Regions from separate parts of the Paenibacillus sp. 2RAB27 genome, predicted to be linked through region 1. Evidence: riboswitches for the same ligand, from Rfam matches in the RefSeq annotation. Region 1 holds a riboswitch; each other region holds the start of a gene.
What was found. A riboswitch is a leader RNA that binds a small molecule or an ion and turns the genes downstream of it on or off. The one in region 1 is predicted to bind ZMP and ZTP.
Positions count from the first base shown of each region.

Region 2: another riboswitch for ZMP and ZTP. It lies ahead of AB4114_RS34260 (bifunctional 5,10-methylenetetrahydrofolate dehydrogenase/5,10-methenyltetrahydrofolate cyclohydrolase); the one in region 1 lies ahead of rpiB (ribose 5-phosphate isomerase B).
Region 3: another riboswitch for ZMP and ZTP. It lies ahead of AB4114_RS21370 (GNAT family N-acetyltransferase); the one in region 1 lies ahead of rpiB (ribose 5-phosphate isomerase B).

Region 1 is NZ_JBFRGR010000033.1:29,668-38,092, reverse strand. It holds gene AB4114_RS29040 (L-threonylcarbamoyladenylate synthase) at 1-828, shown strand, start outside; gene AB4114_RS29035 (manganese efflux pump MntP) at 987-1,547, shown strand; gene AB4114_RS29030 (low molecular weight protein arginine phosphatase) at 1,603-2,175, shown strand; ZMP/ZTP riboswitch at 2,285-2,365, shown strand; gene rpiB (ribose 5-phosphate isomerase B) at 2,470-2,928, shown strand; gene AB4114_RS29020 (TIGR01440 family protein) at 2,945-3,550, shown strand; gene glyA (serine hydroxymethyltransferase) at 3,587-4,837, shown strand; gene AB4114_RS29010 (glycoside hydrolase family protein) at 5,566-6,594, shown strand; gene AB4114_RS29005 (ABC transporter permease) at 6,711-7,613, shown strand; gene AB4114_RS29000 (carbohydrate ABC transporter permease) at 7,629-8,425, shown strand, end outside.
Region 2 is NZ_JBFRGR010000059.1:219-7,833, forward strand. It holds gene AB4114_RS34240 (leucine-rich repeat domain-containing protein) at 1-1,005, opposite strand, end outside; gene AB4114_RS34245 (macrolide family glycosyltransferase) at 1,178-2,383, opposite strand; gene AB4114_RS34250 (PhzF family phenazine biosynthesis protein) at 2,401-3,186, opposite strand; gene AB4114_RS34255 (DUF6886 family protein) at 3,236-3,760, opposite strand; gene AB4114_RS34260 (bifunctional 5,10-methylenetetrahydrofolate dehydrogenase/5,10-methenyltetrahydrofolate cyclohydrolase) at 3,786-4,628, opposite strand; ZMP/ZTP riboswitch at 4,685-4,762, opposite strand; gene AB4114_RS34265 (hypothetical protein) at 4,819-6,453, opposite strand; gene AB4114_RS34270 (RidA family protein) at 6,641-7,099, opposite strand; gene AB4114_RS34275 (hypothetical protein) at 7,144-7,596, opposite strand.
Region 3 is NZ_JBFRGR010000016.1:128,817-137,241, reverse strand. It holds gene AB4114_RS21385 (DUF3221 domain-containing protein) at 1-63, shown strand, start outside; gene AB4114_RS21380 (aminoglycoside phosphotransferase family protein) at 406-1,311, shown strand; gene AB4114_RS21375 (LysE/ArgO family amino acid transporter) at 1,373-1,981, shown strand; ZMP/ZTP riboswitch at 2,052-2,132, shown strand; gene AB4114_RS21370 (GNAT family N-acetyltransferase) at 2,180-3,289, shown strand; gene AB4114_RS21365 (cache domain-containing sensor histidine kinase) at 3,627-5,417, shown strand; gene AB4114_RS21360 (helix-turn-helix domain-containing protein) at 5,395-6,855, shown strand; gene AB4114_RS21355 (ABC transporter substrate-binding protein) at 6,985-8,316, shown strand; gene AB4114_RS21350 (carbohydrate ABC transporter permease) at 8,383-8,425, shown strand, end outside.

The sequences.
Region 1 (8,425 bases):
GTTCAGCCAGATAGTCTCACACCTTATCATCAAGCGCTTATGAAGGCTTTCTGGCCTGGACCATTAACCATTGTGCTACCTGTACGTGCAGGTAGCCTTTCGCCGTTCGTTACAGCCGGACTGCAAACGGTCGGTATCCGTATACCTGATCATCCAGTGGCCCTACAGTTGCTGCGAGAAGCGGGACTTCCGATCGCAGCGCCGAGCGCGAATAGCTCGGGTAGACCGAGCCCTACGCTGGCATCGCATGTGCGTGATGATTTGGATGGAAAGATTGGCGGGATTGTAGACGGTGGTGCAACAGGTGTCGGTGTAGAATCAACAGTTATTCAACTTGTAGGCGGTGAGTTATACGTGTTGCGGCCAGGTGGTGTGACTGCGGAGCAGTTGCAGGAGGTTTTGTCAGACGTGCATATTCATGTGGCTGAACCAACAGAGGTTGAAGCTGCGGATACGCCTCGGGCGCCAGGTATGAAGTATACGCACTATGCGCCGAAAGGCTATATGCACATCGTTCAAGGGGACGACCAGCTGGAAGTCTCAGCATGGATTCAACGCGATATCGATGCCGCGAAGTCACGGGGAGAGTCGACGGGGATTCTCACTTTTGAAGAAAGAGTAGGTGGATACCGAGCGGATCTCGTTGTCGCATGCGGTTCCTTATCACAGCCAGAAACAATAGCTCGAGACCTTTATGCCGCACTGCGAACTTTTGATCACAAGGGCATTAGCTATATTGTTGCAGAAGGTGTTCCAGATGCAGGGATTGGCAGCGCCATTATGAATCGACTACTCAAAGCAGCGGGTCATGAACGGGTCCGCCTCTAAAATATAAGCTTTTATAAGTTTCACGCACTAAATTGTCTTATATTTCTGGATAAACGCTACCGTCCAAGAAGGACGGCGTAGCCGTTTATTGTGATTAGCATGATTCCCAGTTTGTCCGCATATCTTGAGAAAGAATCGTGGACAAGGGGGATCGTGCTATGCTCGCATCTGGGGTACAAGTTGGGGAACTCATGACAATTGGAATAATGGCGATTGCTTTGGGTCTAGATGCTTTTTCATTGGGAATTGGCATAGGGATGAAGGGCATTCGTTTGATTGATATTTTGAAAATTAGCATTGTCATCGGCCTTTTTCACGTGCTAATGCCATTGATGGGGATGTTTATGGGGCAGTATGTCTCCCTCCTTCTGGGGAATGTCGCTACGGCGGCAGGGGGATGTTTACTTATTTTGCTTGGCGCACATATGGTATATAGCTCGATACGCGGGGAAGAGGCTTCGGCCTTTGATCATCGAACGTTATGGGGGCTTATTATTTTTGCCCTCAGTGTTAGTATAGATTCCTTCTCAGTGGGCGTTTCTCTTGGGATGTTTGCCACGGACATTGTGCTTACAGTACTGATCTTCGGTCTATTTGGCGGCTTGCTCTCGATAGCGGGCTTACTGCTAGGCAGACGAGTTAGCGGTTGGGTTGGGGAATATGGTGAGGCATTCGGTGGACTTATTCTATTAGGGTTTGGGATCAAGTTTTTACTATGATACAATACGGGTAAGTACGAACGGTGATATAGCCGTTTATTCCAGGGAGGATTTCATGTTGCGAATTCTATTTGTCTGTACAGGAAATACGTGCCGCAGTCCGTTAGCTGAAGGTTTGCTGCGTATGAGGGTGCATCAAGAGGGGCTTGCGGCGGAGGTCCGTTCGGCAGGTGTATCTGCGATGACGGGTGGTCCGATCTCGCGAAACAGCCAGTCACTTCTTCATGAAGCGGGTTTCAAGGAGTCGATTAGTTCGCTAGCGATTAGTGCTGCGGATCTCGATTGGGCTGACCTGGTCTTGACGATGACGACTGGGCATAAACGTACCGTGATTGGGCGCTTTCCTCATGCGGTCGAGAAGACATATACGCTCAAAGAGTATGTAGAGGACGATGCTCGCATTCTCAAGGCGATTGAAGAGCGAGAGCAGCTTGCGGCAGAGTTTCAGCTCAAACAAGCGCTATCTCAGACGGTAACTGTGGAAGAAAGAAGCCGCTTGTATGCGTTGGAAAACACGATTCCAGACTATGATATTTCGGACCCCTATGGCGGGTCACTAGCCGATTATCGGTATACAGCCGAGGAAATTAGTCGGAGTCTAGATAAATTGGTGAAAAAAATACGTTAGTCTTCCAAGGCTAACACAGACGTTTGTTTTTTCCATCAAGGTCCTTAGTGGGATAGGTCAATAGAGCTTTACACATCGCTGGGAATGCGATAAAATACAAGTAACAAGCAAGACTCAATGTAACTGGCGACGAGTGGGAGTAACCACAATGGAGCATTGAGCTATACGGCCGGTCGCCTGGGCAAAAGAGCAACGCGCGTTTTTTAGCGTGTGCGCTCTTTTTTTCGTTTTTGGTGAGCTTTGGGATATAATAGGATGGTCGAATTCGAACAGTCAAAAAGGAGCGTTTTATTCATGAAAATTGCTTTAGGTGCAGATCATGCAGGCTATCGTTTGAAAGATGTTATCATTCCTTTTATTGAATCATTAGGTCATCAAGTGATCGATTTCGGATGCAGCTGCGGCGACTCCGTCGATTATCCGGATTATGCACTTCAAGTTTGCGAAAAAGTTGTATCGGGAGAAGCAGATAAAGGTATTCTGCTTTGTGGAACTGGCATTGGGATGTCCATTGCTGCCAATAAAGTTCCGGGAATTCGCTGTGCACTTGTGCATGACCTCTTCTCCGCGAAAGCGACACGTGAACATAATGATACGAACGTGCTAGCGATGGGTGAGCGAGTTGTTGGACCTGGGGTAGCAGAAGAAATCGTCAAAATCTGGTTGGAAACCGAGTTCTCGGAAGGTGTCCGCCACAAGAACCGCATCAATAAAGTGCAGAGCATCGAAGATCGTTTCACGGTACATCCCTAGAAATGAGGGAGCCCCAATGACAGATTCTATGTATGAACCTATCGCAGAAGCTTTGGAAGCGAATCTGCGTGAGCTGGTAACTGTCGGTAGCTTACGTCCCGGTCATATCTTGGTGATCGGTACGAGCACGAGTGAAATCCTCGGACATCGGATTGGGACATCGGGCACGTTGGATGCAGCGAAGCCGATTTTCGAGACGGTTGCGCGCATTTGCGGCGAGTTCGGGCTGCATGCGGCGTTTCAATGCTGCGAGCATTTAAACCGTGCGCTGATTGTGGAAGAAGAGTTGCTGGCGCTGGTGCCGCAGCTTGAACCTGTATCTGTAATTCCCGTGCCGAAGGCCGGGGGTTCGATGGCTTCCTACGCGTACAGACACTTCGCGAAGCCGGTCGTTGTCGAGACGATTCAGGCGCATGCAGGCATCGATATCGGCTCAACGCTGATTGGGATGCATCTGCGCAGAGTCGCTGTTCCCGTGAGGCCGCCGGTGCGCCATATTGGCCAGGCTTATGTCACGATGGCATTCGCGCGGCCGAAGCTCATCGGTGGTACTAGAGCTGTGTATTCCGCGGATCTGGCGGATCAACTTTATCAACAAGCTGCACCTGATGCAGATTGCTAATTACATGTTAACTATCATCTTTAGGAGGAATTCCATATGACAAACTTTTTGAGCAAGCAAGATCCGAAAATCGTAGAAGCAATGAACCTTGAGCTTGGCCGTCAACGCGACAAAATTGAGCTAATTGCTTCCGAAAACATCGTGAGCCAAGCGGTTCTTGAAGCTATGGGTACTGTACTTACGAACAAATACGCAGAAGGTTACCCAGGCAAAAGATACTATGGTGGCTGTGAGTACGTAGACATCGTGGAAGACATCGCTCGTGATCGCGCGAAAGAGCTTTTCGGTGCTGAGCACGCGAACGTTCAACCACATTCCGGCGCACAAGCGAACATGGCTGTTTACTTGGCTGCGCTAAACCCTGGTGACACGGTTCTTGGTATGAACCTTGCGCATGGTGGTCACTTAACACACGGTAGCCCGGTTAATGCTTCCGGTATCCTTTACAACTTCGTAGCTTACGGCGTAAGCGAAAAAGATTTCCGCATCGACTACGATGATGTTCGTAAAGCAGCTTTCAAACATAAGCCTCGCATGTTAGTTGCTGGTGCAAGTGCGTACCCGCGTACGATTGATTTCGAAGCTTTGGCTTCCATTGCTAACGATGTAGGCGCATTGTTCTTCGTTGATATGGCGCACATTGCAGGTCTAGTTGCAGCTGGTTTGCACCCGAACCCAGTGCCACACGCACATTTCGTAACAACAACAACACACAAAACGCTTCGTGGTCCTCGTGGCGGTATGATTCTTACGAAGAAAGCTTGGGCTGCAGCAATTGATAAAGCGGTATTCCCTGGTTCCCAAGGTGGTCCTTTGATGCACACGATCGCAGCGAAAGCTGTATCTTTCGGTGAAGCTCTTCAACCGGACTTCAAAGTATATGGTCAAAATGTAATCAACAACGCACAAGCTTTGGCAACAGCTCTTACAGCTGAAGGCATCAACCTTGTTTCCGGCGGTACGGACAACCACTTGATGTTGGTTGACTTGCGTAATCTGAACATCTCAGGTAAAGACGCAGAGCACGTTTTGGATGAAATCGGTATTACAGCGAACAAAAACGCGATTCCTTTCGACCCAACTAGCCCGTTCGTAACAAGCGGTATCCGTTTGGGTACTCCGGCTGTAACTTCCCGCGGCATGGACGAAGAAGCGATGAAAACCATCGCGAAGGTTATCGCGCTTACGTTGAAAAACCCGAAAGACGAAGCTACGCTTGAGAAAGCTCGTGGCATGGTGTCCGATCTAACGGCGCAATTCCCGCTTTACCAAGGTTTGACTTACTAATAGCTACTTTTGTAGGGCCAGCTCTTTGGAGCTGGTCTTTTTTTGTTTCTACCCAACCTGGCTATCTAGAGCTTCCACTCAGAGATCCAGCTCCCTTTTCCGCAAACTAGCTTTCCTTGACGCCTTCCATCATCCTCGACTTTCACCTAATTTGGTTACCTTCACCTCCCCCTCCATATGACTGCTGCAACCCCAAAACTATCTCTCCCTAGCCACTTTACACATATTTCACCTTCATCTCCAAGCCCCTGAATTAACTCCCCGCCTGCATCTGACACATCCAACCATCTCCGGCCTCCCCGCAAACTAACTGGATTTTCTCCATCTATTTGAAGCGGATTTTTTGAATCTGAAGGATTAAATGTATTTCCTGTAGTTAAATTCCCTCGATTCGCTCGATTCTGCAAGTGTGGGATAAATTAGATGTACCTTTTCCATTTATTCACGAAAACACGTCAGAATCGAGCAAATTAGCTGTAGTTTATACATCTAAACACGAATCTTCAGTCACAAGTCGCTCACCATGCGTCCACCAGCTGTCCACCAGCCGCAAAACAACCACAATCCAGCCTCAATCCTACGCCAAATGTTTAGTACACACCAATCCGCTAAACATACATCCCAAAACCCCAAACCATCTTACGAAAATATGAAACCTTTCCGCGCGGCAAACGCTTTACACTGGTTTTGTACGAATGTAAACACTTACACAGCTAGGAGAGGTGTACATGAATTTTCAGGAGATGCTTCGGCCAGTGCCGGCTAGGGCGAAGTTCGAGTTAGAAGGATGGCATGTTTGGTGTGGATCGATGACACGAGATGCGGAGGGGAGGTATTACTTGTTTTATTCGCGTTGGCCGGAACGTGCTGGTTTTGGGGCCTGGGTCACGCATTCCGAAATCGCCTATGCGGTTGCGGATAATCCGCTGGGCCCGTTCCACCATGTGGATACGATCTGGACTTGCAGAGATGGCGCAGCGAGCTGGGATCGGGATGTGGCACACAATCCAGCGATTTTGCACCACGGTAACCGTTATTACCTGTATTACATGGGGACGCATGGCCCTGATTTTGATCTCGACCAACCTGCCGATGATGCAACATGGTGGGCGTATCGCAACCATCAACGTATCGGCGTTGCGGTGGCCGACCATCCAACAGGTCCATGGATCCGTGCGGCGTCGCCGGTGCTCGATGTCTCGCCAGGAGAGTGGGACGGACTCATGACGAGCAATCCCACAGTTTGTGAGACTATGGATGGTCGGATTTTGATGATGTACAAAGGTGTGGCCGAAGGTCCTCCGCCAAAGGGCGGGGCAGTTAATGCGGGCGTAGCCTTCGCCAATCATCCGCTAGGACCGTTCAGTAAGCAGCCAGAGCCAACAGTAACGAACCCAACGAATGATTGGGCGGTAGAGGACCCTTACGTATGGTGTCAGGGCAACGCGTACTATGCATTGATGAAGGACTTTCAAGGTTATTTTACGAAATCTGAACGTGGTTCTGTGGCCTTATTTGAGTCATCAGACGGCATTGTGTGGCGGCCATCGCGACATGTACTGGCTTTTGATCTTCAAATTCCCTGGGCTCATCAGGCTGCACAATCTGTCCTTAGACTGGAACGCCCCCAGCTATGGTTCGATGAGAGCGGGTTGCCTGCCATCCTGCTGTGCGCTGTACTTGAACGGGAGGGAAGCCGATCGTATAACATCCGAATTCCATTAGGAGGAGTTTTAATGAAGCCGTCTCCCCAGTAGGAGACGGCTTTCAGGTTTCCGAAGATTTTAGACCATCTGCCAAAGATATGAAAAGGATCGCCCCTTCCGCGGCGCTACAATAAAGGTATAACAAACAGAGAGAGGAGAGGCAGCTCATGCATCGAACGATGAATCTACTGCGAAGATACGGTGTCATGTATACCCTGTTAATTCCGGGCTTGCTGTACTTTGCGGTATTCAAATATGTGCCGATGGTGTACATCGCCGCTGCATTTAAGAACTACAACGTCCTGCAAGGACTCTGGGAAAGCCCGTGGGTCGGCTGGCAGAACTTTCAGCTATTTTTTGATGGTGTATACTTCAAACAAATTATCGGAAACACCATTCTGATTTCGTTTTACAAGCTCGTTTTTTCATTTCCAGCACCGATTATTCTGGCGCTAATGCTCAATGCCGTTACTGGGGCAGGGTTTAAAAGAACCATTCAAACCTTGACCTACCTGCCTCACTTTCTATCATGGGTCATTATTTACGGCTTGCTGGTGGCTTTCCTCGCACCTGGAACAGGGCTTGTTAACCAATTGTTAACCGCCTTCCACTTAGACCGCATATCCTTCTTAACGGAGTCTGGTCTGATCCGAACGCTTATCGTAACGACAGACATTTGGCAGTCAGTCGGCTGGGGAGCCATCATTTATTTGGCAGCGCTCACAGGTATCGATCCAAGCCTATACGAAGCAGCAACGATGGACGGCGCGTCTCAGTCCCGTCAGTTATGGCATATTACCCTTCCGGGTATTCGCAACGTCATTATCCTCATGCTCGTGCTGCGGCTCAGCGCCATTCTTGATGTTGGTTTTGATCAAATCTTCATCATGCTCAATCCGCTTAATCAAGAGAAGGCCGATGTTGTCGAGACATGGGTATATCGGGTCGGTTTACAAGAGGGACGCATTGGACTTGCTACCGCTGTCGGGTTGTTTAAATCAGTAATCGGCTTCGTGCTTGTACTTGGTGCGAATCGGATTGCCAAAAAATTCGACGGACAAATCTGGTAGAAGGAGGAATCATCCATGCGTCATATGACAACAGGCGACCGACTCGCCCAAGGCGTTAACTATTTGCTGCTCAGTCTGCTCGCTGCTTCCTGTGTATTACCGTTCCTGTATGTCATCAGCGTTTCGCTAACACCGATATCGGAGTTCATTAAGAAAGACGGACTGGTCATTATCCCGACGCACACCACTTTGACAGCTTACCGAGAGATTATGCAAGGGGGCCGGTTACTCGATGCCTACCAAGTTACCCTCTTTCGTGTCATTGTCGGTACGCTGCTGAATTTAGTGTTCACTGTCATTACAGCTCTTCCGCTATCGCGCAAGGCGCTGCCTGGTCGAAGCCCGATCCTGCTTTTCATCGTATTCACCATGCTGTTCAACGGCGGTATTATTCCGGGTTACTTGCTCGTGAAAAATGTAGGACTGCTCGATTCCGAATGGTCACTCATCATTCCTGGATTAATCAATGCGTTCTATCTCATGATTGTAAAAAGCTTTTTTGAACAGCTGCCAGAGGCCATTGACGAGGCTGCTCGTATCGATGGAGCGGGTGAAATCGCCATCTTGGTCCGAATCGTAATCCCGCTGTCTGTACCGATTATCGCGACGATTGGCCTTTTCTACGCTGTGTGGCACTGGAACAGTTACTTCGATGCCTTGCTCTACATCAACTCTCCAGAGAATCAGCCTGTGCAGCTATTCCTCCGGCAGATCTTACTCGCCTCTGTCGCAATTAGCGGGGACGCAGCAGAAGCTGCTAACTCGGTGAACCCCATTTCGGTCCAAATGGCGTCCGTCGCCATTACAACGTT
Region 2 (7,615 bases), on a different contig from region 1:
TGCCAATTGCTCCATATCATTGAGAAAATCAGGCTTCCGCTCCATCATACACATGCCAACGTTTAATAATCGCAGCTTCTTCAGCTTCATCATTTCGATCGGCAATTTACGAATCGAGGTATATTGTATCGTTAACTGTTCCAGTTTCTCAAGCTCTCCAATTTCTGCTGGTAATAAGTTTAGACTGATTTCTTCCTTCGTCTTTATTTGATATCCCGGAGTCGGTCGATCAAAGCTTCCGCATTGGATGCAAAGTACTCTTAGATTCTTCAACTTCGCGATGGATGCTGGAATATACGCCAAATCAGCTGTTTGGATTGTCAAGCTTTCAAGCTTACTTAACTCAAACAACCCCTCCGGTAAGTTGTAAAGATCTTGTTCAAAAATGACTAGTTCCCGCAGCTCCGAAAGCTCCCGAATTCTCTCAGGCAACTCCGTTAAATGATGTCGACTAATATACAGCCTATCCGTTTTATGTTTAATGGCATCGTCTAGTAGACGATCAAAGTCCTTGTGAGCCTCTACTCTTAGAAAAAGTCCTGTCATTTGATCCATCAATCCCATTGCTTCTTCCTCAGTTACATCCATCCCATACTCATCTTCATGGACAATTGAGTAAAGGTAGTCTCCACCACCTTCTTTCAAGAAACATAAGTCTTCTGGAAGTTTAGGGAATATCCAATCCGACAACTGATTTGCCATCTGTTTCAGTAGATACCCGCTTTCTTCACAACTTCTATACAAATAATAAGATCCTGCGGTATAAAAAGCATGACTGCGATATTCTTTTTTAATTTGGATAACATCTTCGATATTCTCGCCTTGGATGATGATTGTTTTCACCAAGTAAGGCTCTAACGCTACTAACACGCTTGTGTATTGCTTCGGCTCCCCATCTGCAAGATGCCACAGTCTTTCGCTAAGCACAAAACATTCCGAGTTTCGTATCGCCAAATCAATGACTTGTGCGTAGGCATCTCCTTTGGGATCTGTATGCATTCTCATTTGTTGAATCTCCATTTCAAATCGTAGTAATAACGCCAACACAATCAGGAATTATGACTATTTGTCCCTTCCAACAACTTAAAACAAACTCACTACATATTTTACCATAATTAGGAATCTATTTTCGGGAGAAAATAAATAGACCCCCAGCTTCATGCTGAGGGTCTTCATTCTACTTAATCCCATACTCCCTTTTAAACTTAAAAATCTCATCAACCGCCTGGCGATACCCACCTGATTCTCGAAAAGATTCGCTTATTTTTGCAGCAGCAGTCAAAAATGAGGAGTCAGTTAACACCTGATCCACCGCTTCCCTTAGTTGTTCAGCACTCAAAGTTTGCATTTGCAAGGTCACACCTGCTCCGATACTTTCGACTTGCTTAGCAATCATCGGTTGATCAGCGCTTTGTGGGATGACAAGGAGTGGAACTCCGTAATAGAGCCCTTCATGCGTACTATTCATACCACCATGTGTGATAAATAACTTCGTGTTGGGCAGCAATTCGGTTTGTGGAACATAGGGTTTCACAGTAAAGTTAAGTGGAATTTCCCCTAAGTCAGATATTTGAACGTTTTTCCCAATTGACATGACAATGGTATGTTCCGTATTCCCCAAAGCTTCCATACAAAGTTTATAGAAATTAATGGATCGGTTAAACACGGTTCCCAATGAAATGTATATTGGTTTTTTCGCTTGGATTCCTTCAAAATCATTGCTTTCTGAGCGTAACCGCGTTGAAATCGATGGCCCTACGAATCGATAGGACTGATCGAACGATTCTCCATTCGGTTGAAACTCCCTCGTGGTATACACGATTGTAAGCGTTGCAGGATTACAACATACTTCATAAGGAGAATGGATCTCTACATCATATTTTTCCTTCACCATCATCGTCAGGTTTTGAAATTGCTCATAAATAGGCTGAACAATTTCAGAAGGGAAGTTATTTAAAAAATGTTCCAACTCCTGATCAATGGATTCTTTGGACTGCGCAAAAGACGTACAAGAATTAATTGCAGGAAGCTTAAGCAGCTGACCAAGTATACGTCCACACCCGAACATGGAATCATGGATGATATAATCAAATTTCTCATCTTTGATCTGTTCGAGCACGCTAGGTATAACAATGTCTGCAGTAAGTAATAATCCGTTAACTCTCTCCAACAAGTAGTTTCTTCCACCTGAGATGAAAGCTTTTATAAACTTTTGGTCGTCAAATGTTCGTACGGTAGCCCCCGTCTTTTCAATTCGCTCTCTAAACGCTTCTATGCAAAAGTACACGACCTCTTCGCCACGGGAAATCAGCTCCTGCACGACTCCGATCGTGGGATTGATATGTCCCTCTGATCCACCATTTATAAATAAAATGCGCGCCATTTCTACCTCTCCTTATGCTAGATGAACAACTCGCTCCTCATAACCATTACTGCTTGGCCTGAAAGTAGAACTCTGTTTTCATGTAAACTAATTTTTAGTATACCGCCTCTTGCGGACGCCTGATACGCATACAAATCTGTTTTATTTAATTTTTTGCCCCAATATGGCGCAAGACCACAATGTGAAGAACCGGTTACGGGATCCTCATCTACACCTACTGCTGGGAAAAAACATCTCGAAACAAAGTCATAATCTTTCGATCGACTTGTCACATTGATCCCTCTAGTTTGAATCGTCCGCAACAAAGAGTAATTAGGACTTAGACGCTTAATGATGTCTTCAGATCCAACTTCAATGAAGTAATCGAATCTATTCCGTCCAACATATAGAGGATCAATTTGAAGTGCATCCATCAATTCTGATGGATATTCACATGTGCTCACAGGTTCCGACGGAAAATTAAGTTGAATCCAAGCATCTTGCTTTATTGCAGTTAATAGCCCACTTCTGGTAAAGAAACTTGCTTGTTGGTTCAGTGGTAAAATGCCCGTTGCCCACAACATATGCGCGCTAGCCAATGTAGCGTGTCCGCACAAATCCACCTCAGAATTAGGTGTAAACCATCTAAGCGAATACCCGTCTTGCTGAGGAAACAAAAAAGCTGTTTCTGACAAATTCATTTCTGAAGCAATTCGTTGCATCAACTCTTCATCAAGAGGTTTAGAAGTTAAACAAACTGCAGCAGGATTTCCCTTGAATACTTGATCCGTGAAAGCATCCACAACATAGATTGTCAAAGCCAAAATAATCCCACCTTTCTTCTTTTTCGTCTTTCGAAAATCTGCTCCGAATTCAAGATGTCCTCTGCTCAGCAAAGCCCATCCGACACATCGAATACTGAAAACTAGATTGCTGAATTTTATCCGATAGATCCCATAAATTTGTTAGGAGCCGTACTTCAATATTTCTTTTAAAAAGCTCACCGAATAGATCCTTTATTTCAAATTGATGTATGGGAACTTGTGATTTCTCACTCACATAGTAACCCGCTCCAAGATCTCGCTCATAGAAATCTGATGAATCAAATTCATAGATATATAACGTTGTATTCTTCATGATTTCAAACCATTTATGCTCAATCGCTACGACGTGATTCATTGCATTTGAAGACAAATAGTTCCTTTTATCTTCCTCCGTAGTTGCCTCATTGGCATAAAAAGTAACTCTCGGACAGTTCCGAGGCGTTAGGAAATTGGGGAAACATTTATCATTAATCGCCCATACTAAGCCTTTGGTTGGGTCCAGATCTTTTCTTGAAGGCAGTCTAGGATTGAAAATAGAAATATCTTTTTCTTCACTGACGTGAAACAATTTCATCTAACTCCCCCTTTTTCAACCTCAACTACACTAACTTTTCTGCCGCATCGACGGTGTGTTTCAACAAGGTGGCTATCGTGACAGGTCCTACTCCTGCAGGAACAGGGGTAATTGCGGATGCTCTTTCCTTACAAGCCTCATAATCAACATCCCCAATGTTGCCTTCGTTATACCCCGCATCCAACACGACGGCCTCTTGTTTAATCCAATCCCCTTGCACAAATTTCGGTTTCCCAACTGCCGCTACCACAATATCAGCTAACTGTACCATCTCTACTAAATTCGCCGTCTTTGAATGGCATATCGTTACTGTTGCATTCCGATTGAGTAACATCAGGGAAACAGGTTTTCCGAGAATGGGGCTTCGCCCTATAACAACAGCGTGCTTGCCTTCCATTGAAATGCGATAATAATCCATAATAGCAAGAATCGCCGCCGGTGTACAAGATGGGAAATCGGCAAAGCCGAAAGCATTTTGAGCAAACCCGAGCGTCGTGACACCATCTACATCTTTCCCGATACCGATCGCTTCAAAGGCAGCCCTTTCGTCAATATGATGAGGTACTGGGTGTTGCAATAAAATCCCATGGACACTTGGGTCAACATTCAGTTTCTGAATTTCAGCAATCAAATCTGCTGTCGAAGTATGCTCGGGAAGTTCAATACGAATCGACCTGATACCAAGTCGTTTACATGCATTTCCTTTCATTTTCACATAAGTAGCTGACGATGGATCACCACCGACCAGAATCGTAGCCAAGCAAGGAATGATTCTCTTCCCAGCTAATAGATTAATTCTACTTTTCAGCGCCTCTTTCATGTCTGTTGCCACTCGATTACCATCCAAGATTACGGTTTCCGCGCTCATCTTATCATTCCTCTCAAGTTAGGTTCAAACATAAAGAGGTAAGGGGATTTCCCCTTACCTCTTGCCCAGGCGTACGGCCGTTATCGATATGCTCCCTCATGGTTCCCCATGCTCCGCCAGTCACACATCGTTTATTAGTTCCTCTATCATAGCAATGTATGCCAATATTTTCAATTGCTTTGCACGAACATCATGACAAAGTTGCAGGTGACATAAAGAACGAATACCACATATTCGTCATGAAGACATCAAGAACTACGAAGTAAAACATCTCAAGTCCAACATTTCGTTCGGCCAAACCTTTTCTCCATAAGCGGGTTAACCAATAAGAAATTGCTGCAAACAGAACAAGTAAAATCAAGCTAACCCATACCGATTGCAAGAAATCCGGCATCACCTGCAGCGCAATCGGTTTCCGGTAATCGCCAATAAATAACGCTTTGACAATGAGATACATCGCCATAGATATGCCAAAGTGCCGCTTCGCATGCTCGTCATAATGATATTGCCAAAATACACTGATCACGATTAAATAAAGGCCAGGCAATAGAATCCATTTTAAGCTAATTAGTGCCGTTAGTACGCCAATCCCCCAAAATAGTGGTAAATTCCCAGCAGCTTGTTGGAAGTCCTCTGCATGAATCCTGTTCATTCGCTCCGCATAAGGAAGCTGATCAGTGGCATAGTAGACCCGATACGTCTCAGCGTTTACAGCATCGAGCCATATAGCTAGTGAACTCCCTTTGTTCGAAGCAAACATCGGATACACGGCAAAACCGCCGAATTGGCTAATCCGCGTAGCATTCAACATTTTACCATCCTGAAAGCTAATCGTGTACACCTCTTGACTCGTTTGACGCCTATTTTTCTCATACACTGACGAAGCGACAAGCGTTTTTTCACCAGTAGATGACTGCGTAAATGTAGGATGCAAAATGGTATCGGAATCGTTCCCCTTCGTGACAGGAAGATTAAGGACTTCATCATATATCTTATCCGGTTGATTCGCTGGGAAAGTGAGCATATGTAAGGTGCTTTTACCTGATTTGCGTGAGCTCGTTGTATACGCGGTAATAAATGTAGAACCATCCAAACCTAACGCCATATCATCTAAGCTGCTCGTTGCATAATCCACGTCCTTCAGTTTCATCTGCACAAGCGGCTTCAAAGACGTCTCTTCTAGTTTCACGTAGTGAAAGGATTCGCTGCCATCTTTATTGACGGCGTAAACAAGAGATAGGCTGCCCCCAGAGGTATCCTTTACACCGTGAATTTGTTTCACATTCGCTATATCAAGTTTCGTCCATGTAAGCTTGGCATTCGGATGAAATTCACTGACATACAGCGTTGAATCATTGTATGCGAGCATAACGCTATTCCCTTTGGGGCCAACCACTGTTTGCACACTTTCGATCTCGTTCTCCAAGAGTGTGTTCTTCGAACTCCATGAACCACTCTTCCATTCACTCGCATACAGTTTATTGCCGTCCCCGATCCAAATCACATGATCCTTATCTATCATCTTATAGCCACGGATACTGCCAACGTCTGGTAAAAGACGACTCTCCGAACGATTACGTCCCTCTTCATCAATCGTAACGATTTCTATTGTTTTCCCTGCCAAATAGGTGAAACTGCCATCATCAAGCATTTGTACAGGTTCACCATAGGTGGCCAACTGTGGTAATTCCGTTGCACGCCCGAATGGTTCTGGATATGGCTTCACATTTTCATTAGCTAACATGAAAGACTGAATGATTCCGATGATGACGATGACTGCTAGAAAAGGTACATAAGTAAGTAGCTTCCATCTTGCTTTTTTCAATTCTTAATACCTCCAAACCTTATTTGAAAAATAAAAAAGAGATGCTCATTTAATTTTCCACAGGTCAATAACTGCCTACGCCAATGATATCATTGATTCCATTATGCTTCACTAAAAAAATAAGAGCGGAACGGTCCATGATTTATCATGGACCGCCCGCTCATTCATTGTAAGGGTATTCGAATTCTCAATCCGCTATTTCAAAAATAGAATCCACAATAATCGGCAGGTTATCTCTAAGTGAAACAGCGCCGAAGACCGATCGGGCAGACTTCCCTTTTTCGCCGAACACATCCAGCATCAGATCCGAACATCCATTGAGCACCAAATGATGCTCTTCAAATTCAGGAACAGCATTCACGAATCCTTGTAGTTTGACAACTTGTTTAACGTGCTCCAGAGAACCTAAGGCAGATTGCAGAACAGCAAGAATCTCGATACCTGTTAATCTAGCAAAGTGATAACCTTCTTGTGTTGTGTACGCCTGTCCCAATTTCCCTTTAGAATTGCCGGATGGACCCTTGCCAGAAACATATAGTAATCCGTTCACTTTCACAACATTCACATATTTCGCTGTGGGTTCACTTGCCTTAGGAAGCGTGATTCCAAGTGACTCTAATCTTTGTTCAATGGTATGTTCCGGCATGGTAAAGTCCCCCTAAATGAATCTATTCTTCGTGTACCCTTCCATTATTTACAAGCATTCATCGTATTCCTTACAATCACAGGCCCTAACTTCCCCGTTTTGGAATTCGATAAACGAACCTCCATCGTACTATTCGTTACATCAGCCGTTATATCATCAATCCTACCAGCCCACGTCGGACCGCCTACTTCAGGGGTTGGGAACAGTTTGAAACGCCAGCTGATCTCATTTGGAATAAAAGCAAACCCTTCGTACCCATCATAATTTCCCGCTGCAGACGGCACTGGTAAATGATTCGCATGGATGCTAATACTTGTTCGTGGAAAACTTGGTGTTAGCTTCACTTTGTAAACGAGCGCTGCCCCCTTGGCATTCACTTGATCCGCAACGACAGATTCAAGAACGGCACTACATGGCATCAGTACTTCGGCATCACTTTGAACGGGATGAACCAAGACACTCCCAACCATCCACACAACCACCATCATCTTCTTCATAAATCCCCTCCGAAACATG
Region 3 (8,425 bases), on a different contig from region 1:
TGGTTTGCTGGATATGATTTCGGTAGTGAGAAATTTGTGACAAAGGTCGCCGTGGATAGTTAGTTTCAAGGGCATTTAGTCGAGGTGGACAGAGAGAAATTATTGATTAACTGGAAAAACTCCAGCTATTTTGTCAGTTTAGGGCGAAATTTAGAATTTAGATGGAAAAAGTACTTCTAATTCTCTCGATTCAGTTGATTTCGGTGGTTATGTATGAAAATAGCTGTACTTTTTACAGTTATTTCAAATAAGGTGAAAAATAGCATAATATTAGCTGCATATTTTCCATCTATTTACATTAAGCAGAGTGCCTAGGCTGTTGCTGGGGCTTGGGTTGCTGGAGCTGTCGCTGTCGCTATTGTGGTTAATGTGATGATCTTGAATTACTCCAAAGGACGTGTTCGAATGAGCCAATCGAAAGAGATTGCTATTGACTTAACACTCGTGCAACAACTGATCTCTTCACAATTTCCACAATGGGCAGAGCTGCCTCTCCGACCTGTGGATTCAGCAGGAACAGACAATGCGATCTATCGGCTTGGTGATGATATGGCTGTTCGATTACCTCGAGCAGATTGGGCCATTGGACAAGTGGAAAAAGAGCAGCGTTGGCTGCCGAAGCTAGCCCCGATGATCCCGATATCCATTCCAGTACCTTTAGCAAAAGGCGTTCCCACCGAAGACTACCCATGGTACTGGTCTGTGTATAGTTGGCTCGATGGCGAGAATGCGACAGTTGGACAAGTAGACAGCTATAACCAAGCAGCAACAGTTCTTGCGCATTTCGTTAATGCTATGCAGTCAATCGATCCTACTGGTGGGCCAGCCTCAGGTTCTCACAATTCTGGCAGGGGTGAGCCTCTGGCGATGCGTGATGCGGCAGTTCGAGATGCAATCGCAAGCTTGAACACAATCATCGACCCTGCCGTGGCAGAGGCTGTATGGGACTTGACACTTCAAGCTCCCGTATGGCAGGGACAGGGCGTTTGGATCCATGGAGATTTACATCCGGGAAATCTTCTTATAGAACAGGGACGATTAAGTGCCGTGATCGATTTCGGTACATTGGGTGTAGGCGATCCTGCCTGCGACCTCATGGTTGCATGGACATTTCTCACGACTGAAAGCAGAGAGGAATTCCGCTCTTTGCTAACAGTCGATGAAGCAACATGGTCGCGAGGACGCGGCTGGGCGCTTTCATTCGGGTTAATTGCTTACGCTTACTACATAGATAAGAACCCAGGATTAGCCGCTATATCCCGACGTGCGATTGATGAGGTGCTTTGTGAGCATTTGACGCGATGCGAATAGCGCATCTACGTTCCCTTTGAATATATGTTTACGATGATTTGTAGATAGGAGAAAATACATCATGCTTACTGCCATCTTCCAAGGAATTCTTTTATCAGCAGGTCTGATTTTACCGTTAGGTGTTCAAAATGTATTTGTTTTTAATCAAGGTGTGACACAACCACGTTTAGTTAGGGCATTACCGGTCGTTCTCACAGCAGCACTTTGCGATACTGCACTGATTACTTTGGCTATTTTAGGTATATCCGTCGTTATTGTCACGATACCTGCTATCAAGTTCGTGCTTTTCGTACTAGGCATACTTTTCCTGATCTATATGGGGATTGTGACTTGGAAAAGTAAACCTGCCAACACGTCATCCGATGAAAAAGCTTTATCACCTAAGAAGCAGATCGCGTTTGCTGCATCGGTTTCACTCCTAAATCCTCATGCCATTCTGGATACGATCGGCGTCATTGGGACAAGTTCTATCCACTATGTTGGAAAAGAAAAACTGGTATTTGCAATTGCTTGTATACTTGTGTCATGGATTTGGTTTTTTGCTCTTGCTGTCGTGGGGAGACAGGTTGGGAAATTAGATAAATCGAACACATTTATGACGTATCTCAATAAAGTATCAGCGATAATCATGTGGGTGACTTCCGTTTATTTAATTACACAATTAATCTAACCAAATATGGCATGGTCGAAGAAATTTTTCTTGATTTTCACAGTTATGACCGAATATAATTAAGGGAATATTTGGTATGTGTAACTGGCGAAACGTAGATCACTACGGGGGAGCACATATTCCATAACAGCCGTTCGCCTGGGCAAAGTATTTGATCAATCGATCAAATACTTTTTTTATTTCAAGGAGGAGAATGGAATGGAACGAGCTAGAAATGTGGCAGTCCTCATTTATGAAAAGGTAGATCTATTGGATATTGCCGGTCCGTTCGATGTGTTTGGGGTATCGAGTAATTGGGGCAAGGATTTCAAGGTCTACACGGTGGGCGAAGAGCAAAAACCTGTGACAACAGTCAGTGGTCTCACGATTCTTCCCAAATACAGCTTAGACAATTGCCCATTGCCTGACATTTTGATTGTCCCAGGTGGTTTAGGATCGCGAACTGAAATGAACAACGCAATGATTACATCATGGATTAGCCATACTGCTGCTAGCGCGGAAATCGTCTTATCTGTTTGCACAGGTGCGCTCTTGTTGGCGAAAGCAAACTTGCTGGATGGATTACGAGTGACGACCAATCGAAATGCATTTGAATTATTGCGCGAAATTGCACCACCTAGTGCTACGATTGTCGAAGATGTAAGGTACATTGATAACGGGAAAATTGTAATGTCCGCTGGGGTTACCGCGGGATTCGATGCTGCTCTTTATGTCGTTGCTAGACTATTTGGTGAAGAGAGAGCCCTCGCTACTGCTTCAAAGATTGAGTACCATTGGCGCAAAGACGAGTTTACCGCAGCGCTGCAGCAAAAGGATTTATTTATGATAAGGAAAGCACAAATAGAAGATTTAGATGCAATTCAGAAGTTGTTTGTTGAAGCAGCTCAGTGGATTCAATTGTCGAAGGGATTCACACAGTGGAGAGAGGATTCTTTTAACAATGCCTATTTAACAACTTTTATAAATGATCAAGAAGTATTTGTCGCGTGTCAGAACGGTGAGTTGATTGGTTGTTTTTCCATCCAATGGCATTTCGAAGAGATTTGGGGAGACTTGTTCCATGATGATGCTGGTTACGTACACCGTTTAGTCGTGTCCCGAAAATATAAAGGAGAGGGTTTCGGCAGCAGGTTTCTAGCTTGGTCAGCAGATTATATAAAGAACAAAGGCAAAGGCTGGCTGCGTTTAGACTGTATGGCAGATAATCCAACACTGAATGACTATTATCGCAGCCTTGATTTCATTCATCGTGGTAGATATGATGGCCGCGGTTGGAGCGCTAATTTATATGAACGTGAAATTGAATAAGTAGTGTAATCGCATATCTAATAAAGCTGTCCTACAAGTAGAATTATCTACTTTGAGGGCAGCTTTTGCTTTCTGCACGTGAGAAAATCGATCTTTGATCTGATAAATCAGTAAATCGTTCTATGAAATAGCGGATTTTGTTCCTTGAATGGTTGAGGGAAAGTTCTTAGAATGGTAGGGCTAGTTGTCGCAGGCGTAACCATTGCCAATTTAGGGAACTGTAGGAGCCAAGAGTGAGTGTATCTTGCGGCGTCCTCTGGGTTGTTCTCTTTCCAGATCCCTGTATGGTAGACTAAGAAAATATTTGATACTGAACAGCGAAGCGAGGGATATTCACGTGACGTTACTAAACTGGTTTTCATCTTTAACATTAAAAAATCGCCTATTTCTGGCTTTCATCGTACTTATTCTTCTGCCATTCTCCGTCTTGGATATTTATAATTTCCAAAAAGTGAAGCTCAATCTACAACAAAAAACGAGTGAACAAAGCCTCGTACAAATGAACAAAATGAATGAGTCACTTGAAAGTCTGCTCGCCACAACGTTTAAGACGATTACGATGTTTGAGCAAGATTCATCCGTCATTTCCGTGTTAAAGCAGCCAGAAGCGGTCGATCAAATCGTGAATCAGCGTAAAATTGAAGAACGTTTTCGTTCGGTGACGAATAGTCTTTTCATCTCTAGTCCACCCGTTTTCTATACGATTGTTGATTTACTCGGTAACGTGTATACTTCATTCCCGCCAGCGCAGCGCTTAGATTATGAAGTGATTCGGGCAAAACCTTGGTTTACAAGTGCTTTATCAGCTTCTGCACCGTATCAATGGCAGTTGGAAAGCAATGAAGTGCTATTTGATGTTAACAAAAGCCCGCAGCTCGTAGCTATTTCTACTCCTACAAGGGATGCAGATGGCACCATTCGAGCAATCATCCACATCGCGGTGGACTACGAAAGTTGGTTTAAATCAGCTACGAACGGAAGTCCAACTTCCGAGCAGTATTATTTGATTGATCAAAGAGGAAACGAGATCGTACATTCTGGTGCTGACAAGTCAGCCATGGCATTGGAGTCACCGATCATCGATCGGTTGCTTACGGACGGTTCCAGTAACGGCTTTTTCATACAAGGGAGTACGTTTATCAACTATACAGTTGTACCCTCTTTCCATGCTTATTTAATCAAAACAGTGCCATCCCATGTACTCTTTGCTGAGCTTCGATCGATTCAGAATGCCTATATGGGCACGCTTATTATTTTCACAATCGCTTTTATGATCATCACGTTTCTTATCGCTTCCGCGGTTACGCGTCCACTTCGACTCATTCAAGCTAAAATGCTCGATGTCGTACGGAAAGATCTGAAAGTAAGACTCCCTGATCAAAGATACGGCGGGGACATCCAACCCATTGTACAAGCATTTAATCAAATGATTGCTGATATGAACGGACTCGTACAACGCTTAAAGGTTGAGGAACGGCAGAAGGAAGCCAGTCGATTCCAAATGCTGCTTTCACAGATGAATCCTCATTTCTTGTTGAATACATTGAACACAATACGCTGGTTGGCATTGGAAAAAGGGGACAACGCAATTCCGAAAATTTGTGTGTCGTTTGGCAGATTGACAGAGGCTGGACTGAAGCTCGATGTAGATCTTATCCATTTGGAACAAGAGCTAGAGCTTGTCCGAGGATATGTCTATATCCAACAATTCCGATATGATCAACAATTTCAAGTTGACTATGTGTATGCCGATGACTTGAAATACGCACTCGTTCCGAAACTTAGCCTTCAACCAATCGTGGAAAATGCGATTTATCACGGAATTTCGCAGATCCAAGAGAAAGGTCACATCTCGATCCATGTATTCACGAAAGACTCTAAACTTACCCTTGAGGTGGTCGATAATGGTGTCGGTCTCGAATATAGCGAAGGGTTGTCCAAAAAGGACCATAACGGCATCGCTTTACAAAACTTGAGAGAGCGTTTAGCTCTCCTTTTCAAGAAAGAAGCGAGTCTTGAGTTCGTTCCAGTATCACACGGTTGCATGGTTCGTATCCAGCTTCCGCTCCTCATGTCCACACCTTACCAGAAAGGAAGTGATCCCCATGTGGACCGTTCTACTCGTTGAGGATGAAGTTTTCGTTCGACGGAAAGTGAAAGAAACGATGCGTTGGAAGGAAATGGGCTTCACCATCATTGGGGAAGCAGGTAACGGCTTGGAGGCGATGGATAAAATCCGGGAATGCCAACCGGACGTTGTCATCACAGATATTGTCATGCCGCTGATGAATGGCGTGGACTTGTTGAAACAAGCGCGGAGGGAAGGCTTCACAAGCCGTTTCGTCATGCTGACGGTTATGAGTGATTTCGAAAACGTTCAGCAAGCGCTGGAGTTCGGCGCGACTAGTTATATGCTCAAGCTCTATATGGATCATGAGACATTAGCAGAGACGATGAGTAAGGTTGAAAAAGAGCTAATCGACCGTAGAAGTGCCGAAATACGAGAAGCTGAAACGGTGTATCGTAAATTGTGGAAGTTAATGGTGGGGGGAGCCCAATCCCCGGAAGGCAAGGAAAGCGAGATTGAGATCCCTGGTGTTCAAGGACGCGATTTGAGCATCATCGCGGTGCAACACGGACGACCTACATACACACGAGTAGATTTCTTCGCACTTCATTTAATAGAAAACGATGTGGCCTCTGCAGCCGTCTGGCATTTGCTGACCATAGACGGGGTTAGCTACCTATTTATGTGGTTACCGACAAATTCGCAGTTCTACATGCCTTCAGAGCAAGCTTTGCCAGTTAGCCTAATCTATACGGAATTAATCCCAACTGCACACCTCCTAGAAACGTGGAAAAGCGTTCTAATTGCATTGAATATGGAGTGGTACAATCCCACATGCAGTGCGAAACTATGCACTTCTGCAGGCACACCTCTGCGTGAAACTGCGGATACGTGGGGGTTGGAGCATAAAATCTGGCATAACTTGGAGCAGCTAAGATGGGATGCCGTTGTTGGAGCAGTGAATGAGCTGTGGGGGAAATTCGAAGTTCAGCATGCTCCGCAGCAGCAAGTGAAGCAAGCAGCCGCGAGAATTGTCCATTTGTGTGCGAGAATATCTCAACTCAGCACGGTTGATGAAGAGGAGTTGCTCGCATCCGACCATCATCGTCTTAAATCTGTTTTCTTGGCTCGTCTGGAATCACATTTCAAACACTTGAGCGCATCTCGCATTCCTATTTCTGATCATCCTGAGATCAACAAGATCATTTCCTATTTGCATGAACACTATGTAGAGGAAATTACATTAGACACCTTGGCAAAGCTAGTTTGCATGGATGATAAATATGTTAGCGGTTTATTTAAGAAGAAACTGGGCGTAAGTATTATTCAATATTTGCATCAGATTCGAATCGAACATGCCCAAAGATTGCTGCGCGAAACGGATCGAACGATTAGTGAAATTGGTGAACGAGTTGGGTTCGCGAATGATAATTATTTCATTAAAATTTTTAAACGATTCACTGGCGGGACACCTGCAAGCTTCAGAAACCGAACATAAACACTTTTCGTGATTTTTCGACAATGTGACTTTTGTTCTATGAAATCATGGATTCTGTTTCTTATTCGCATTCGTAATGGGTGATAAAGTAAGTACTGTAAGTAATCAATTGCAGGAGGTCAAACCAAAATGACAAAGAGAAAGAACACAATGATGCTCGGTGCACTAGCTCTTACTTTAGGTCTTACAGCATGCGGGAATACATCAGGTGACTCAGCCTCCAGCAGCGCCAGTACTACTAGCCCTAGTACTACAGCAGCAGCCACTGGCAAGGTCATAAAGCTGAAAATGTGGGGCGGCGTTCCGCCAGAATCAGGTCCTCAAGCGGTGGTTGACAATTGGAATGCGAAAAACCCAGACATTCAAGTGGAGTATGAACGCTATGTGAATGACGACGCAGGAAATCTGAAGTTAGATACGGCATTGCTCACGGGTCAAAGTGTTGATTTATTCGTGAACTATTCAGGCACAGCCTTGAAGAAGCGTGTGGATGCTGGTGTAGCGTTGGATATGAGCAGCTATACCGATTATAACATTGAACAGAAGATGGGCTCGACGTCGAAGGATTGGCAAGTTAATGGTAAATATTACGGTATTCCAACCGTTAAGAGTACGTTCTTCGTGTGGTTTAACAAAGAGATGCTTGATCAGGCGGGACTTAAAGTACCAACGTCCTGGACATGGAAGGATATGCAGGATTATGCTACGAAATTGAAAGCCGATAAGCGCTTTGGACTAGTCCAGCATTTAGAGTCATTCCCAGATTCCTTGGATTCCGCATTGACTCACGATGGGTACACGAAGAAAGATGGCAGTTCGAATCTGGATAATCCATTAATGGGTACTTGGTTAGATACTTTGAATACCATGATGAAGGACAAGAGTACGCCAATGCTTGGCGAACAGTTGACAACCAAGATGCCTGTAGAAACGATGTTTCTGAAAGGTGAGAGCGCCATGCTGAACGCAGGATCCTGGATTTTCCGGAATTCAAATAACTTGAAAGATAATCCAAGGACGTTCAAAATTGCATTCGCGCCTGTTCCGAGACTAGATAGTAATGAGCAAAATGGCATTGGTCGTGGTGGTTTAGGTGATTTCGTTTCGATCAATGCGAAGACGGCTAATAAAGATGCAGCATGGAAGTTCCTGAAATGGTATGCAGACGGAGGATTACTGCCACTTGCTTCCGGCGGACGAATTCCATCTTCCAAGGATGCGAATGTTGAGGATGCTTTGAAGTTACTTTTAGGTGAAAATGAGAGTACGTATGATATTCCTTCTTTGAAATATGTACTGTTCGAGAACAAGACGCCAACGTTTACACGTAACCAGCCTCAACAAGTCATGGACCTCCGCAGAGAGGAATATGAGAAGTTTTTCTTAGGCAAGCAAGATACTGCAACAACGCTGGCGGCTATGGTCAAACGGCATAATGAATTTATGAAAACAACCAAATAAGTAGAAAAGCAGGGGGAGTGGCTTCGGCTGGTTCCCCTGTATGCATACTAAGGGAGGTTATCGGATGTGAAGAAAAACTGGATGGCCAGACAAAGTTTAACCGGCTATT